DNA from 4 places in the Desulfobaculum xiamenense genome. Region 2 is predicted to be linked to each of the others. Evidence: predicted binding sites of a transcription regulator. Region 2 holds the regulator's gene; each other region holds the start of a gene.
What was found. The regulator sigma-54, encoded in region 2, starts transcription at its own class of promoters, with help from an activator protein. The targets are predictions, from matches to a motif close to CTGGCACGGNNNNTGCTT.
Positions count from the first base shown of each region.

Region 1: GGQ74_RS05335 (motility associated factor glycosyltransferase family protein) is a predicted target of sigma-54. The motif match lies at 2,255-2,272, and genes of this name have one in related genera.
Region 3: GGQ74_RS09435 (ammonium transporter) is a predicted target of sigma-54. The motif match lies at 1,404-1,421, and genes of this name have one in related genera.
Region 4: ispD (2-C-methyl-D-erythritol 4-phosphate cytidylyltransferase) is a predicted target of sigma-54. The motif match lies at 2,183-2,200, and genes of this name have one in related genera.

Region 1 is NZ_JAATJA010000001.1:1,166,744-1,170,954, forward strand. Features, by position in the region: gene GGQ74_RS05330 (cysteine synthase) at 1-2,189, opposite strand, end outside; gene GGQ74_RS05335 (motility associated factor glycosyltransferase family protein) at 2,342-4,105, shown strand; gene GGQ74_RS05340 (VanZ family protein) at 4,197-4,211, shown strand, end outside.
Region 2 is NZ_JAATJA010000001.1:387,413-391,623, reverse strand. Features, by position in the region: gene rapZ (RNase adapter RapZ) at 1-669, opposite strand, end outside; gene GGQ74_RS01785 (PTS sugar transporter subunit IIA) at 673-1,122, opposite strand; gene hpf (ribosome hibernation-promoting factor, HPF/YfiA family) at 1,119-1,658, opposite strand; gene rpoN (RNA polymerase factor sigma-54) at 1,757-3,211, opposite strand; gene lptB (LPS export ABC transporter ATP-binding protein) at 3,440-4,162, opposite strand; gene GGQ74_RS01765 (LptA/OstA family protein) at 4,164-4,211, opposite strand, start outside.
Region 3 is NZ_JAATJA010000002.1:336,783-340,993, reverse strand. Features, by position in the region: gene GGQ74_RS09440 (sulfite exporter TauE/SafE family protein) at 1-891, shown strand, start outside; gene GGQ74_RS09435 (ammonium transporter) at 1,498-2,880, shown strand; gene GGQ74_RS09430 (P-II family nitrogen regulator) at 2,898-3,257, shown strand; gene GGQ74_RS09425 (histone deacetylase family protein) at 3,491-4,211, shown strand, end outside.
Region 4 is NZ_JAATJA010000001.1:634,863-639,073, reverse strand. Features, by position in the region: gene cysS (cysteine--tRNA ligase) at 1-650, opposite strand, end outside; gene ispD (2-C-methyl-D-erythritol 4-phosphate cytidylyltransferase) at 815-1,999, opposite strand; RNA gene rnpB (RNase P RNA component class A) at 2,082-2,441, opposite strand; gene GGQ74_RS02875 (zinc ribbon domain-containing protein) at 2,495-3,268, opposite strand; gene GGQ74_RS02870 (Nif3-like dinuclear metal center hexameric protein) at 3,371-4,162, opposite strand.

The sequences.
Region 1 (4,211 bases), 780 kb from region 2:
CGGGCGGCGCTACGCGCCTCCACCAACGAAGCGACCTCGGCTGGCCACTCGCATGGCGGCACGGGCAACGCCTCGCGGTCCAGAATCCGCAGCACATCATCCACGGCCATAAGCTGGTCGAGGCAGGCCCGAGCCTCGCCCGGAGCCAGCGCGCCATCCAGCGCATGCCGCCGAATGCCCCGGCAAAAGCCGAACAGCTCCGGCCAGAAGGAATACAGCGCCAGATCGCGCTCAATGGCCTCGCGGAAGGCTGCACGAAGATTGACCTTCATCTCGGCCACGCCGCCCTCGGCCGCGCCCTCGCGCCCCGCACGGGCCGACAGCGCGGCGGCAAGCTCCTGCACGCGGCGACGGTTGGAGTCCCACATGGACAAGGTCTGCGTGGAGAAATCGAGCGTCTTGCGGTAGGCGGCGGAGAGCAGCCACATGCGTAGCGTCTGCGGGCAAAAGCCTTCGTCGAGAAGCGCGCCGACGCTCATGCGGGAGTGCGAATCCCGATCCGCGGCAACCACGGGCGAGGCCAGAAGCCACGCGCGCGGGCTCGCCCCGTCCGAAGCTGTCCAGATGGAGCGCAGATTCTCCAGATGCGGGAAGCGGTGGGACTCGCCGCCCATGAACACGGTGGGCACGCCGCCCGCGGCGCGGGCCGCAGCGGCCATCTGCACGAACCAACTCGGCCGCACGTTGCCCCAGCAGGTTTGCCAGCACTCGCCGTCCTTGAGGTCACGTAGCGAGGCGCGCTTGAGCAGCGTGAAATCCTGCGGATTGCCCTTCACGTAGTCGGCGAGGTCCACGGTCTTGCCGAGGGACAGCTTGTCCAGATCGGCCTGCCCGAGCCTGCCGTAGTCGCCGTCGCGGCTCACGTCGAAATAGACGGACCGCAGCTTCTCGTAGGCCAGCCCGCTGCCGAGCAGACCACCACACAGGGCGAGGATGTCCTCGCGCCCGTCCCCGGCGAGGGAAAGCGCCACGTCGCCCATGTCGAGCTGCGCCGCGCGCGCGGCCACCATGTCCCGCACTTCGCGGGCGAAGTCCGAACGGGAAAGGTGCGCATCGCGCGAGGCAGCCATGGCGCGGTCGTCCATGTCCGGCAGTCCTGCGGCGAGCGTGGCATCAGCGCCGCGCAGGCCGAGGTAACGCCGCATGACGTCGAGGAAGGCGAGCCGTCGCCAGAAATCTGGGTCGTCCCAGCGGTCGAGGCTGGGACCGACGGTATACAGGCGGACGCTCCCGGTACAGGGCAGTACCACGTCGTCACCGGTCGCGCTGGCGAGGTGCACGCCCTGTTCGTCGGGCGTGGCGAAAAGCGAAGTGGACAGGTAGCGCTCGCCGCTGTCCGGAAAGATGACCACCACGGTGCCCTGCTCCAGTTCGGCGGCAAGGTGCACCGCACCGGCAAGCGCCGCGCCGGAGCTCATCCCCACCAGCAGGCCTTCCTCACGCGCGAGGCGACGGCAGTATTCGAAGGCCTCCTCGTCCTCGACGCGGATGATGCGATCGAGCAAGTGCTTGTTGAAAATGCCCGGAGGATAGGACTCCTGCATGTTCTTGAGGCCCTGAATATGATGGCGGGCGTAAGGTTCCACGGCGGCCACGCAGATGTCGGGATTCTCGCGCTTGAGCCGCTTGACCAGTCCCATGGCCGTGCCGGAGGTGCCAAGCGCGGCCACCACGTGGGTCACCCGCCCGTCGGTCTGCTCCCAAATCTCGCGGGCAGTGCCCTCAAAATGGGCCTGAATGCTGGCGGGGTTGTTGTACTGGTCCATGAGCACGTACTCGTCGGGGTGCTCGCGCGCCATGCGATAGGCCAATTCAATGGCTCCATCGGTGCCCAGCCGACCTTCGGTCAGCTCGATCTCCGCGCCGTAGGCCCGCAGGATGCGCTTTCGCTCCTCGGAGACGTTGTCGGCCATAATGAGACGCAGACGGTAGCCCTTGACCGCGCAGGCCATGGCCAGCCCGATGCCCGTGTTGCCGGAGGTCGGCTCGATGACCGTCCGCCCCGGCACGAGTTCTCCCGAACGCTCGGCGGCTTCGAGCATGGCTAGCGCCACGCGGTCCTTGATGGAGCCGCCGGGGTTGAAGTACTCGACCTTGGCCAAAATATTGACACCCTTGTGGGGGTTGAGTCGCCTGATCCGGACCAGCGGCGTGTTGCCGGCGCATTCGAGGATGTTGTCGTAGTGCATGGAAGTGTCTGGTATGTCCGGATGGTCGCTACCGCAATCCTGAATGCCGAGGAAAACGCCTTGGCATGGCAGGGTCCTTGCAAACTGGTCCATGATTCACCGCGCGAACACATGTCCGACGCATAGACACCAGACCAAGGCAGGGAGACGGCATGGAACTCTATAGGTTTCTCGAAAAGAACCTGAAGGCCCTGAAACGGCAGAACGCTCCGGTTGCGTCCTGGCTCGAAGGGGTGGATTCTGACCCCATTGCTCTCGAAAAGCAACTGATCGTGAACCGCTTCGGCCTCATGGACGTTCCGCTCGATCACGGCGGCTCCCTGTTCGAGGCCTTCCCGCCCCAGCACTACTATCAGTCATGGACTCCGGGCGAAGAGGCCCACCGCAACGCCTCCATCATCGTGGGCCTGAATCTGGGCTACGGCCTCGTGCAGGTTCTGCAAAACGCCCCGGCCACACACCGCATTCTCGTCGTGGAGCCGCGCCCGGAGATGCTTACGGCATGCCTCGGGCTGAGCGACTACACGCCATTCATCGAATCCGGGCAACTCGCCTTCCTCTCCCCGGTCGAATCCGAGGTCTACAACGCGGCCATCCGGCTGGACCTCCAGTTCCTGCACGGGCGCGTCAAGCTCCTCGCCGACTTCCCGAGTCAGCAACTTGGGCCGGAATATGCCCGCTGGATTCGCGTGGTGCGCAACATGCTCGAAGGCATCACCGTGGAACTCAACACACTGAGGCTGAGCCAAAACGTGATGGTCGGCAACGAGCTTGGCAACTACGTCCGCGCCTTTCGCGACGGTTCCCTCACGCCGCTTGCCGGAGCAGGACAGGGACTGACCGCGCTCATCGTGGGCGCAGGCCCATCACTCAACGACTTCGGCCCCGAACTGGCGACCATGCAGGGCAACGCGCTGGTCATCACCTCGCTCCAGACGCTCCCAGCCCTCCAGGCCGCAGGCATCAAGCCGCACCTGTGCATGGCCATCGACTACAGCGACGGCATGAAAAAGGTCTTCAATCGCCTCGATGCCGAATGGGCCGCCGACATCCCGCTTATCTACTCCACCAAGGTCTCGCCGGACGTCGTCTCGCGCTACCCCGGCCCCACCCTGCCGCTGTGGACCGTGGGCGGTCTGGCGACCTTCGTGCTCAACAAGACCGAACCCGTGTTCGACGCGGGCGGCAACGTCAACGTGACCATTCTGCGCTTCCTATCGTGGTGCGGAGTGAAGAAGCTGCTGCTTGCCGGGCAGGATTTCTCGTGGAGCGCAGAGCGCAGCCATGCAGCCGGACACCACGCCGCACGCCCGACGCGAACCTACGATCCCGCGCGGCACATGAAGCTCGAAAACATGCGCGGCGAAACCGTGTATTCCACCCTCGCCTACGTCACCGCCAAGCGAGACATGGAGCACGACATCGAAGGGCTATCCCTCGACGTCCTGAATCTCTACGGCGGCGGTCTGGACATCGCGGGGACGAAGGCCATCGGCATGGGCGAGGCGGCAGACGCGCTCGCCAGCGGCCAAGACCGCGTGGACCGCTTCCTCGCTATCCTCGCCTCGGCCCGCCAGTCGCGCCCGCGCCCCGTCTTCGAGGCCCGCGCCGCCACATGGACCCAGTCGCTTCGCGCGGCGACGAAGCGCATGGAAAAGCTGTTCCGCAAGCCCGTACGCAACCGCGCGGAAATCCGCAGGCTCATGGAACAGACCCTGTTCTTCCTGCGGCAGGACCCGCTGTACCTGCCCTACCTGTATAATGAGAGTATGGATCTCGCCGGATTGGCGCGGTTCACGCAGAACCCGGTCCCAGCGGACATGCGCCGCTACAGGGACGTCATCGCCCGCGCACTGGCGAAGGTGAAGGAGATGGACGCGGCGCTCGCCGCAGCGGAAGGCACGCAGGCCGCCTGACGCAATCTGCGAAGCTCACCCGGAGTTGCGCACCGGCTGTCCCGAGGGTATACCCGAAGCGCATCTTCAACCCTGACCGGAACGAAATACCATGCCCCAGAAGCAT
Region 2 (4,211 bases):
GGCCACGGCCTTGTCGCGCCCCGTAAATGGCCGAAGCGCCTTCTCGAAGTACGGATTCGGCAGAAACCGCAGATCGAAAACGAGGTCCGCATCCGTGGGAACGCCGTGCTTGAACCCGAAGGTGACGAGATAGACATGCAGGCCGTAGCGCTTGTCCTGCAGAAAATTCCACTTTTCTTGCAAGGTGCGGCGCAGGTCATGGATGGAATAGTCGGAGGTGTCGACCACGATCTCCGCAACATCACGCACGGGAAACAGAAGCGCCCGCTCTTCCACAAGCGCCCGATCAAGGCCGATGCCCTGCTCCAGCGGATGGGGACGGCGCGTCGCCGCGTAACGCCTGCGCAGAACCTCTTCCGAGGCTTCCACGAAGACCACTCGCGGTTCGACGCCGCTATTGCGCATGGTGGCAAGCGCCCCGGTCCATTTCTCGCGAAAGTCGGAGTGGCGGACATCGAGGCCCAGCGTGAGACCACGGTGATAGACCTCGCGCTGGCGCTGGAAAAGGTCCACGAGTTCGGGGATGAGATTCGGCGGCAATCCATCCACCGTAACGAATCCGAGGTCCTCGAAAACCTTAAGAGCCGTCGATTTCCCCGCACCGGACAGGCCGGAGAGGATGATCACCGGGAAGCTGTTTTCCGCTCCGGATGCATCACGGCCCAACATGGCTCACGCTCCCTCAAGTAGCTTGGCCAATCCCTCGCGCCCCTCGGCACAAAGGAAGGCCTTGCGAAATGCGTCATCCTTGAGCATACGCGAAATGTGGGCGAGGATGCGCAGATGCATTCCGGCCACCTTCTCTGGCGCGAGCACGAGGAAGAAGATGTGGCAGGGGCGGAAATCCAGCGCATCGAATTCCACACCCTCGGCGGAGCGCCCGACCACGAGGACGATGTCCTCCAGCGCGTCGAGCTTGCCGTGGGGGATGGCGATGCCCTCGCCGATGCCGGTGGTGCCGAGCGCCTCGCGCTCCAAGAGCACCTTGTGCGCGGCCTCCACATCGATTTCCGGCCGCCTTTCAGCCACGGCTGCCACAAGTTCGGCCAGGACCCGAGATTTGGTCCTGGCCGAAAGTTCAGGCAAAATCAGTTCGTTATCCAGGAAATCACCCAGCTTCATTCGTACATCCCGGGATCAATGAGACCATAGTCTCCCGTCTTGCGGCGGTAGATCACGTTGACCCGCTCGGTTTCGGCGTTGAGGAAAACGAGAAATTCGTAATTGAGGGTATCGAGCTGCATGGCAGCCTCGTCCACCAGCATGGGCTTGGGCTTGTAGGTCTGCGCCTCGACAATGGTCGCCTCGCGTCCGGCTTCGCCTTCTTCGAAGCTGATGACTTCGTCGCGGACGGTGCCACGGGAACGACGACGGTCCTTGCCCTTTTCGCGGAGCTTGCGGACCTGCGACGTCATCTTGTCGTACACGAGGTCGATGGAGGAGTACATGTCCTCGGACTCCTCCACGGCGGACATGTTCATGTTGTCACCGGAAAGCGTGACCTCGGCGATATGGCGGAACTTCTCCACCCCGAGATTTATCTTCAGCTCCGTATTGCCGGTGTTGGCATACTTGATCAGCTTTTCGAAGCGCTTTTGCGCGTACTTCCTCAGATGATCCGACGGTTCGAAATTCTTGAACGTCAAGCTGATGTTCATCGACGATCCTCCTTGTGATGCTGTTGGATCGATATCACTCCGTAATTTGGAGTGTACGTGCATTCAGCCCGAAAATAAAGAGTTCCGTCACGCCACCTCTAGAAAATCTCCTTGCGTTTCGAAGAGGAGAGTATGCCGAGCGCGCCGCGATACTTGGCAACGGTTCTTCTGGCAATGTTGACCTGAAGCCGTTCCTTCAGAATTTCCGCGATGCGCTCGTCCGACAGTGGATGGTGGGGGTCCTCCTCACCTATCAGGCTCTTGATCTGCGCCTTGACGCTCTCGGAGCCGACCTGACTTCCGTCGTCCAGCCCAAGGGCGCTGTTGAAGAAGAACTTCAGTTCGAACAGGCCGTGCGGCGTCGCCACATACTTGCTGGTGGTGATGCGGCTGATGGTGGATTCGTGCATCTCGATGTCGTCGGCCACATCCTTGAGAATGAGCGGCCGAAGACTGGTCACGCCGTTCTCGAAGAAGCCGCGCTGGAAGCGCACGATGCTCTCCATGACCTTATAGAGCGTGCGCTGACGCTGATAGAGGCTCTTCATCAGCCACTGTGCGGAGCGCAACCGCTCGTGGACGTAGTCCTTTTCCGGTGCGCCGCGGCCGCTCTTGAGGGAATCGAGATAGAAATCGTTGAGCGTGAGGCGAGGAAGACCGTCCTCGTTGAGCACGATGATGAAATCGTCCTCGTACTTGTAGACGTAGACGTCCGGGCTCACGTACTGCGGCTCGCTGCTGCCGTAGGCGGCACCGGGCATTGGATCGAGGGATTGGATGAGATCGAGATACTCGCGAAGTTCCTCCATCGAGATGCGGAACTTGCGGGCAAGCGGCTTATAGCGCTTGGTTTCGAGATCTTCGAGGTGCTCGCTGACGAGTTCGATGAGGATGGGGTCCTCGTAGCCGTAGGACTCGATCTGGACGAGCAGACACTCGCGCGGGTCACGCGCGGCAACGCCGACTGGATCGAAATTCTGAATGCGACGCAGCACCACCTCGACCTCTTCGGAAGTACACCCGGCGTCGGCGGCAATTTCCTCGGCGGTAGCCTGCAAATAGCCCTGCGAGCCGATGTTGCCGATGATGACCTCGCCGATGTCCATCTGGCGGGGCGTCATGTCCGACAGCCGGAGCTGCCACTCAAGGTGGCCCTCCAGCGAGGGCTTGGACGACAGCCGGGCCTCGAAGGACATCCCCTCCTCGGGGATTTCGGCCTCGCGGGCGGCGGAATTGCGGGATGTGCTCGAAAACTCGCCGAGGTAATTTTCCCAGTCCGCGCCCTGAACGGCGTCGTTCTCGCGAACGCCCTCGTCCATGACCTCGGCCGTCTGCGCAGCCTCTACGGCGCGGGCATTTTCCTCGGCCTCGGCCTTCTCCTGAGCCTGTTCGGGAACGGCCTCCTCGAGAAGCGGGTTTTCGAGGAGTTCCTGCTGGACCATATCAACCAGTTCAAACCGGGAAAGCTGCAGCAGTTTGATGGCCTGCTGCAACTGCGGGGTCATGACCAGTTGCTGGGAAAGCTTGAGCTGTTGTCTGAGTTCGAGTGCCATCGGGGCTGTTCGTCTTCTTGCGAAATGTTGGCGGTTGGGATTCCGGCGAACGGGGCACGGTCAAACATGTGTCTGAACCAACGAAAATGCCCGTCGCTCAAGGTGAAATCCATGCGGCATGAGAATGTTTTCTCAACCGCATTTGCAACATGCCACATCCGGAACAAGCTTGCAACCGAGGATGGCAAGGATTTTGAATATCGAAATTGATATAGTGATTTCGGGATGTTAGAGACTGAAGCTCTCTCCCAGATACACCCGGCGGGCCTTCGGATCGGCACAAATTTCATCCGGAGTGCCACTCAGGATGATTCGTCCCTCGTAGACGAGATAGGCTCTGTCGCAGATTCTCAACGTCTCTCGAACGTTGTGATCGGAAATGAGTACTCCGATACCTTTTTCACGAAGTCCGCTCACGATGCCCTGAATATCATCCACGGCGATGGGGTCGATGCCCGCGAAGGGCTCGTCGAGCAGCATGAACTTGGGATTGAGGATGAGGGCACGGGCGATCTCCAGCCGACGGCGCTCGCCGCCCGAAAGATGCATGGCCTTCTGGTCCGAAAGTCGGGTGATGCCCAGTTCGTCCAGAAGCTGATCCGCCCTCGCCTGCTGGGTTGCGCGGTCGAGACCGCTCTGCTCCAGCACGATCTCCAGATTCTGCCGCACGGTGAGCTTCTTGAACACCGAGCTTTCCTGCGGGAGGTAGCTCATGCCCAGCCGCGCCCGCTCGTGCAGGGGCAGCATGGTGATCTCCTCGTCGTCCAGCCGGACTGAGCCGCCTGTCGGCTTCACGATGCCCGCCAGCATGTAGAACGTGGTGGTCTTGCCCGCGCCGTTGGGGCCGAGCAGGCCGACCACTTCGCCCTGCGCGACGTTGACGCCGATGTCGTGCACGACCTTTCGCTGGCCGTACACCTTGCACAGATCGGAAGCGGAAATGACGGACATGCTACTTTCCCGCCTCGGCACCGGGGGTGAAGAATATGGCTTCCACGGG
Region 3 (4,211 bases), on a different contig from region 2:
GGCGTTGACGTCGCAGTATGGATTCCACCACTCACGGCCTTCGCCATCTCCTTCTTCACGTCCATGGGCGGCATGTCCGGGGCCTTCCTGCTGTTGCCCTTCCAGATGTCGATCCTCGGCTTCACCTCGCCCTCGGTCAGCGCCACCAACCAGCTCTTCAACATCGTCGCCATTCCAAGTGGCGTGATGCGCTATGCCCGCGAAGGGCGCATGGTCTGGCCGCTCACGTGGGCGGTCGTCTTCGGCACGCTGCCCGGCGTTCTCATCGGTGCGGTGGCCCGCGTCCACTGGCTACCGGACCCCGTGCGCTTCAAGCTCTTCGCCGGGCTGGTGCTCCTCTACATCGGCGTCCGCATGGCCCGCGACCTCGTCTCCAACAGACAAAACGGTGCCGAACGTCGCTTCCGCGCCAATGTCCGCTCCGGTGCCGCCGCAGGAAAGGTCGACATTCTCGAAGCGTCCGCCACCCGCATCCGCTTCGCCTTCAACGGCGAAACCTTCACCGTGCGTACCCCCGCCCTCGTGGCGCTCACGTTCACCGTCGGCATCGTCGGCGGCGTCTACGGCATCGGCGGCGGCGCCATCATCGCCCCCTTCTTCGTTTCCATCCTCGGCATCCCCGTCTACGTGGCCGCAGCACCGGCCCTCATGGGCACCTTCGTCACCTCCATCGCCGCCGTGGCCTTCTACCAGCTCCTCGCCATCCTCAACCCCACCCTGTCCATCGCCCCGGACTGGGCGCTCGGCATCCTCTTCGGCATCGGCGGAGCACTCGGCATGGCCCTCGGCGCACGCTGCCAGAAGCACGTCCCCGCCAAGGCCATCAAGCTCATGCTCTGCGCCGTCATCGTCACCACCGCCACCCGCTACATCGTCGCGTTCTTCCTCTAGGGCCGTAATGCGTCACGCCACGGCATAAGCCGTGGCGTCACCGGGGCCGGGACGTATCGCTCCCTGCCACGCGTAAGGCGTTGGCTCCGCCGTCGCTGTGTCTGGGCGTATCGTTCGTTGCCATATGCAAGACGTAGGCTCCGCCAGCCAAGGGGCCGCTGGCCCCCTGGACCCCCGACTTGCGATGGACGTGGCCGCCCTGCGCCGACCTTTGGGCTTTGCCCAAAAATCCCCCCATATAAGGATTCTCAAGGGAATGATGTGAATTGCCATTCACATTATTCCCTTGGCTGGGGTCGGGGCAAAGCCCCGGCCGCCGAAGGCCAGAATTGGCCGCTATTTTTCATCCAAAGCCTTTTGCCAAGCGCTATTTCGAAGTTTTTCAATTTATCACATTTATGTTAATTTATATGTGTCAATTCTTGGCATTTATGTTAATTTTATAACAACACAACATGCACGTTTTGTCGGCCTTCCAAACAAAACGCTGCGAATACGCATAGTTATATATTTTGGCCCACATGTTGCTTTAGTTGGGGCATCGGCGCCTGAAACGCAGGCAACCACACGAACCCGCCGCTGGCGGTTGCACCATGGAGGTGCCCCATGTCCCCGTTCTGGTTCAGTCCGAAACGCCCGCTGTCTGTGCCGTTTCTGGCCGCGACGCTGTTGGCCGTCCTCGCCACCCTGCCCCATGCGGCGCATGCCGCCGAGGGCACCGAAGCGCTCAGCCAGTTCAACGCCAACATCCTGTGGACGCTCATCGCCGCGATACTGGTCATGTTCATGCAGGCGGGCTTCGCCATGGTGGAGACCGGATTCACGCGCGCCAAGAATGCCGGAAACATCATCATGAAGAACTTTCTGGATTTCTCGGCCGGGTCCGTGGCGTTCTTTCTGGTGGGCTTCGGCCTCATGTTCGGCGGCAGCATCGCCGGGCTGCTTGGCGGCAGCGACTTCGCGCTCATCGGCGTGGACGCCACCACGCCCGAAGGCATGTGGACGCTGACCTTCTGGTTCTTCCAGAGCGTGTTCGCGGCCACCTCGGCGACCATCGTCTCCGGCGGCGTGGCCGAGCGCATGAAATTCCCGGCCTACATCACGGTCAGCATGATCGTCACGGCGCTCATCTACCCCGTGTCCGGCCACTGGTGCTGGGGCGGACTGTGGGGCACCGAGGGCGGCTGGCTCGAACGCATCGGCTTCATCGACTTCGCCGGATCGACGGTGGTCCACTCCGTGGGCGGATGGCTCGCCCTTGCCGGTGCGCTGGCCGTTGGTCCCCGCGTGGGCAAGTACAACGATGACGGCAGCGCCAACGCCATTCGCGGCCACAACCTGCCGCTGGCCTCGCTTGGCGTGTTCATCCTGTGGTTCGGCTGGTTCGGCTTCAACCCCGGCTCCACCACCGTGGCCGACGGCACCATCGGCTACATCGCGGTCAACACCTCGCTGGCCGGAGCGGCCGGTGCGCTGGGCGCCATGATCACCGCGTGGACGCGCTACGGACACCCCGATCCGTCCATGACCCTCAACGGCGCGCTGGCAGGGCTGGTGGCCATCACGGCGGGCTGCTTCGAACTCTCGCCCATCGGCTCGCTGATCACCGGCTTCGGCGGCGGCGTACTGGTGGTGCTCTCCGTGGTGTTCATCGACACGGTGCTTCGCATCGACGACCCGGTGGGCGCGGTTTCCGTGCACGGCGTGTGCGGAGCGTACGGAACGCTCATGGTCGGCCTCATGGCCGCGCCGGGCTACGGATCGAACGTCGGCCTGCTCTACGGCGGCGGCTTCGGACTTCTGACGACGCAGCTCATCGGCGTTGGAGCAGTGTTCTGCTGGGCCTTCGGCATGGGCGTGGTCACCTTCGCCGTGGTCAAGGCCGTGATGGGCCTTCGCGTGAAGGAAAACGAGGAACTGCGCGGGCTCGACATCGTCGAGCACGGCACGGAGTCCTACGGCGGATTCCAGATCTTCACCACCGAATGACGCACGGGAGACAAACCATGAAACTCGTCATCGCATACATCAGGCCGGAAAGGCTGAACGCAGTGAAAAAGGCGCTCTACGCGCGGGATATCTTCAGCATGACCGTAACCAACGTCCTCGGCAGCGGCCGCCAGAAGGGATTCGTGGAAACCTACCGCGGCCTGCCGGTGGAAGTGAACCTGCTCAAGAAGGTGCGCCTCGAAATCGGCGTGAACGACAACTTCGAGGATGCGGCCATCGAGGCCGTAAGCGAAGGCGCACACACCGGTAGCGAGGGCGACGGCGTGATCTTCGTCCTCGACATCGCCCGCTCCCTGCGTATCCGCACCGGCGAAACGGACATCGCCGCCGTGGCCGCCACGCGCGTCACTGCCTAGCTTTCCCTCACCCCCCACATGCGGCCCGGAACCGGCATCAACGCCGTTCCGGGCCGCACGCATGTCATGGGGCACCCGCCCGCTCCCCGCATGGCGCATACCCGCGCCGCCCCCTTGCAAAGTTCCCGCATCAGGCGCATTGACTGGGAAGAACCGCCCGTCGGCGCATCCAGCGTGCCCTGATCGCAAGGCGCATGCCGCCCCCGGACGAAACGCGTCATGTTGGAGGTTCCATGTTTCGCATCCGCCCCATCTACGACACACGGCTGCCCGTCGATCAGGCCGCCGTGGCCCGCTCGCAGGAAATCCTTCGCGAACGCTTCTCCCTCGTGGCCGACAGCGAAATCGCCCAGCTTCCGGAACTCTTGAGCAATCCGTTCCTCAAGCACTACCGCTCCATCCTCTTCGTGGCCGAGAAGGCCCGCGCAGGGGTGCAGGGCTTCGCGCTTCTGTGTCACTTCCCGGATTTGCATTTCTGTTATTTAGATTTCATCTCCGTGAGCGTGGAGCATGGCGGGCGCGGTGTCGGTTCCGCCCTGTACGAACGCATCCGTGAGGAAGCCCTCGCCCTTGGGGATACGGCCCTCTTCTTCGAGTGCCTGCCCGACGACCCGGCGCTGTGCGCCGAACCGGACACGCTGCGGGACAACATCGCCCGCCTCAAGTTCTACGAGCGCTACGGCGCGCGGCCCATCATCGGCACGGCCTACGAGACGCCCCTCACCCCCGGCGGGGACTGCCCGCCCTATCTGGTGGCGGACCCGCTGGGCAGGCCGCTGCACATCCCGCGCGGGCGCATCCGCAAGATCGTGCGCGCCATCCTCACCCGCAAATACGCGGACACCTGCTCGCCCGAGTACATCGACATGGTCGTGGAGTCGTTCACCGACCCGGAGGTGCGCCTGCGCGACCCGCGCCACGTCCTGCCCGAGGCAGCGCAGGCCAGCGCCATCA
Region 4 (4,211 bases), 250 kb from region 2:
TGGAGGTGCTTGTCGCTCATGGCGGAGCATTCGAGGTGCCAGCCGGGGCGTCCGGGGCCCCACGGGCTGTCCCACGTGGGTTCGCCGGGTTTGGCGGCTTTCCACAGGGCGAAGTCCAGCGGGTCTTCCTTCTCGTCGCCGGGCTGCACACGTGCGCCGGAGCGCATCTCGTCCACGTCGCGGCCGGAGAGCTTGCCGTAGGCGTCGAAGGACCGCACGCGGAAGTACACGTCGCCGGAGGGCGTGGCGTAGGCGTGGCCGGTCTCGATGAGCTTCGAGGTCAGGGCGAGCATTTCGTCGATATGCTCGGTGGCCTTGGGTTCGATGTCGGCGCGCAGGACGTTCAGCCGGTCCATGTCCTCGTGGAACGCGGCAATGAAGCGCAGGGCGAGGGCCATGGGGTCTTCGCCGTTCTCGTTGGCGCGGTTGATGATCTTGTCGTCCACGTCAGTGAAGTTGCGGGCGAAGACGACATCGTAGCCGAGATGGCGGAGGTGGCGCACGAGCACGTCGAAGACCACGGCGGATCGGGCATGACCGATGTGACAGTAGTCGTAGGCGGTTATGCCGCAGGCGTACATGCGGACATGGTTGTCCCTGAGCGGTGTGAACTCTTCCTTCTGGCGGGTCATCGTATTGTAGAGCTGCATGGGCCGTACTCCGGTATCACTCGGTCTGTTTGTTGTCGTTTTCCGTGCTGTGCGCGGTGATTGCGCCAATGTCTGACAGGGGTGGCATCATGCACCAAATGCCCCCATGCGTCAAAGCGTTGGGGGAAATGCCAGTTTGCGGGCGCAACAGCCGTGAATGGCGATTAACCGTGGCGAAGCGCCGTGACGCAGGCCACAGCCTTGATGCCGAGCTTCTCGCCGGTAAAGCCGAGACCTTCCTCGGTGGTGGCCTTGAAGTTGACGCGCTGTGCGTCGATGCGCAGCAGCCGGGCCACGTTGTCGCGGATGCGTTCGCGATAGGGAGAGAGTTTCGGAATCTGGGCGATGACGGTCAGGTCCACGTGGCACAGCTCCAACTCCGCCTCTTCGGCCATGGTCAGCACCTCGTTGACCAGCACGGCGGATTCAATGTTGGAGAAGGCCTTGTCCGTATCGGGAAAATGCTGGCCGATGTCGCCCTTGCCGAGACATCCGAGCAGGGCGTCCGTGAGCGCGTGGAGCAGGACGTCGCCATCCGAGTGCGCGACGACCTGCGGGCCGCCGTCGATGGGCACTCCGCCGATCTTCATGGGCCTGCCGAGTCCGTACTTGTGGACGTCGTACCCCCAGCCGACGCAGGGCAGCGGGGCTGGCGCGTTGTCGGTGAGCATGCGCAGATCCTCCGGATTCGTGATCTTGATGTTGGTCTCCTCGCCGGGGACGACGCGTACGGCTCCGCCTGCGGCCTCAATCATGGAGGCGTCGTCCGTGACGTCGAGCCCTTTGGCGTTGCAGAACTCGTGCGCGGCGATAAGGGTGGGCAGCGCAAAGGCCTGCGGCGTCTGCACCGCGCAAAGTTCCGCACGGTGGAGAGTCTCTGCCACCAGCCCCTCGGGCGTGACGCGCTTTATGGTGTCCGTGACGGAAATGGCGGGGATGGCGGCCACATCGCCCTGCTCGACGGCGTCGATGAGGCGGTTGGCGAGCTGCGCCCCGGCGAAGGGGCGGGCGGCGTCATGCACGAGGACGGTGTCGCAGGTTTCGGCAATGGCGCGAAGTCCGTTCAGCACGGAGTCCTGACGGCGTTCGCCGCCGGGGACGGTGAGGCAGGGGAGGACGATGTCGTCCCTGCTGGCGAGGTCGCGCACGATGGCGGCGTATTCCTCGAATTCCGCTTCGGGAAGGACGAAGACGAGTCCCTTCACGCGGGAGACCCGCGCCAGCGTCCGGGCGCTCTTCCAGAACAGCGGCGCGCCCTCGAAGGGGATGAACTGCTTGCGTGTGGACAGGCCCGCCCGCGCGAGACGGGTTCCCTGACCTGCGGCGACAATGACGGCCCAGACGGACATGGTTTTCATCGTGTGTGCAAGGGGTTTGAAAAAGGAACGGCGCGGAGGCAAAAGCCCCAGCGCCGTCCGTGGTGACCTGAATGTCGGGAGCCGGACTGTAAGCCGGGTTCTGTACTCCCCGAAGGGAGTGGTCATCATTCCTCTAGGACCGCAGTTGCCTACGGCCTCAAGCAACCTACCCGAAAGCATCAGCCGGGCCGGCCTCAAACGCTTTCCTATTTGGTCTTGCTTCGGACGGGGTTTACCTAGCTCGACACGTCACCGTGGCGACTGGTGGGCTCTTACCCCACCGTTTCACCCTTACCGGCTTTCACCGGCGGTCTGTTTTCTGTGGCACTGTCCGTGGATCACTCCACCTGGACGTTATCCAGCGTCCTGCCCTGCGAAGCCCGGACTTTCCTCCCCGATCCCGAAGGATCGCGACGATGACCCGTCCGACTCCCGAAATGTCAAAGGCGTTTTGCGGCGCGCGGTTCACGCCGCAGTGCGCCTATACTATTCCTGCTCCTCGGCCTCGACCTCTGCCGCGGGTGCGGCGGGAGCGTCGGCGGGGGCGCAGAAGTGGTTGGTCCAGTAGATGAGTCGCTGGCAGTTGGGGCAGCTCAGAATCTGTTCGCCGCGCTGCAGTTCGTTGAAGATCTGCGGGGGAATCAGAATGTGGCAGCCATTGCACACGGCCTCGTCCACGGGGACGATGACGGGGTGCTGAATGCGGGCGCGGATGAATTCATAGCGACCGAGAACGCGCGGAGGAATGACTTCACAGGCGGTCTCGCGATCCTTCTGGAGCTTGGTCAGACGCTTCTTGGCCGTGGCGGTGCGCTTCTTGAGGTTGGCGCTGCATTCCTCAAGCTGTCCCTTGAGTTCCTCGGCCTCGGCCTCGGCGGCGGTCTGACGCTCCTTCTGGCGGTTCATCTCGTCCATGAGAGCGATCTTCTCTTCCTCGCGGGAACGATTGATCTTCTCCATGTTGTCCATCTCGCGCATCATGGCCTGATATTCGCGAGTGTTGCCGGCCATCATGAGCTTGTTCTTGCTCTTCTTGATCTTGGAGTCGTTGCTGTCGATCTCGTCGGCAAGCAGGCGCTGCTGGTGCAGCAGGATGTCGGTCCGCTCCTTGGTCTGTTCCATGCGCTCGGTCAGCTTGGCGTTCTTTTCCTCAAGAGCGGCAAGCTCCTTTGGCAGGCTTTCGAGTTCCTTCTCGATGACGATGATCTCGTCATCAACCTTCTGCAGAACGACGAGCTGTTCGATTTGCTTGAGGTACATGCTCAACGGAATTTCCTCCTCGGCAGTTGCCTGTTGGCGGCCGGCTGGCGGCTGCCGTGAATGTATCAAGACCCCGTGGGCGGGTTCTTTGCGTCGTATGTCCTATCGTCCGGCGCGCAGGGCGAACGGCTCGCGGCCGGGGAAGAAACGGACTTCGGCATCGTGCCGTCCCGAGAGCCGGGAGGCGAGCGTTTCCGCCAGGATGCGCGTCATGGTTTCTTCCAGAGAAAAATGTCCCACGTCAATGATGAAAATATTCGATTCAAGCGCCTGATGGTACTTGATGTCGCCCGTAATGTAGACCTGCGCTCCGCTTGCCTCGGCGGCCGGGATGAGCGAGCCGCCAGAGCCGGTGCAGTAGGCCACCGAGTCGATGCGCTCGGGAATTTGCCCCGTGGTGACCCAGAAGTCGCGTTCCACGCATGCGCCGAGGCGATCCGCGAAGGCGTCCCAGCCCATGGGGGCGGGGAGCCTGCCGACGAGACCGAAGCCGACCATGGGGTTGCCGGGGTCGGTTTGTTCCATCACGCGCGGTTCGTCAAGCTCCAATTCCCGTGCGAGCCAGCCCGCGGGGCCTTCGGGGCGGACGTCGAGGGACGTGTGCGCCGCGTACAGCCATGTCCCGCGTGTGAGCGTCTGCCGCGCAACATCAAGAAAGAAGCCGGGCCTGTCGAGGGGCTTCGGCTCCATATACAGAGGATGGTGCGTCAGGATGAAGTCCGCGTTCCACTCCAGCGCCTCGGCCATGGCGGCTGGGGACGGGTCGATGGTCACGGCTATCCTTTCGATATCGCCGATGGTGCCGGCGATCTGCACACCGCTTTTGTCCCACGGTGCGGCACCCGATACCGGGGCCATCTCCTCGATGCAGGCGATCAGTTCACGAACGTTCATGCCGCTCCTCAAAAAAGAAGGGTGCTTCCCTGTTCGCGTCGGAGGAAAG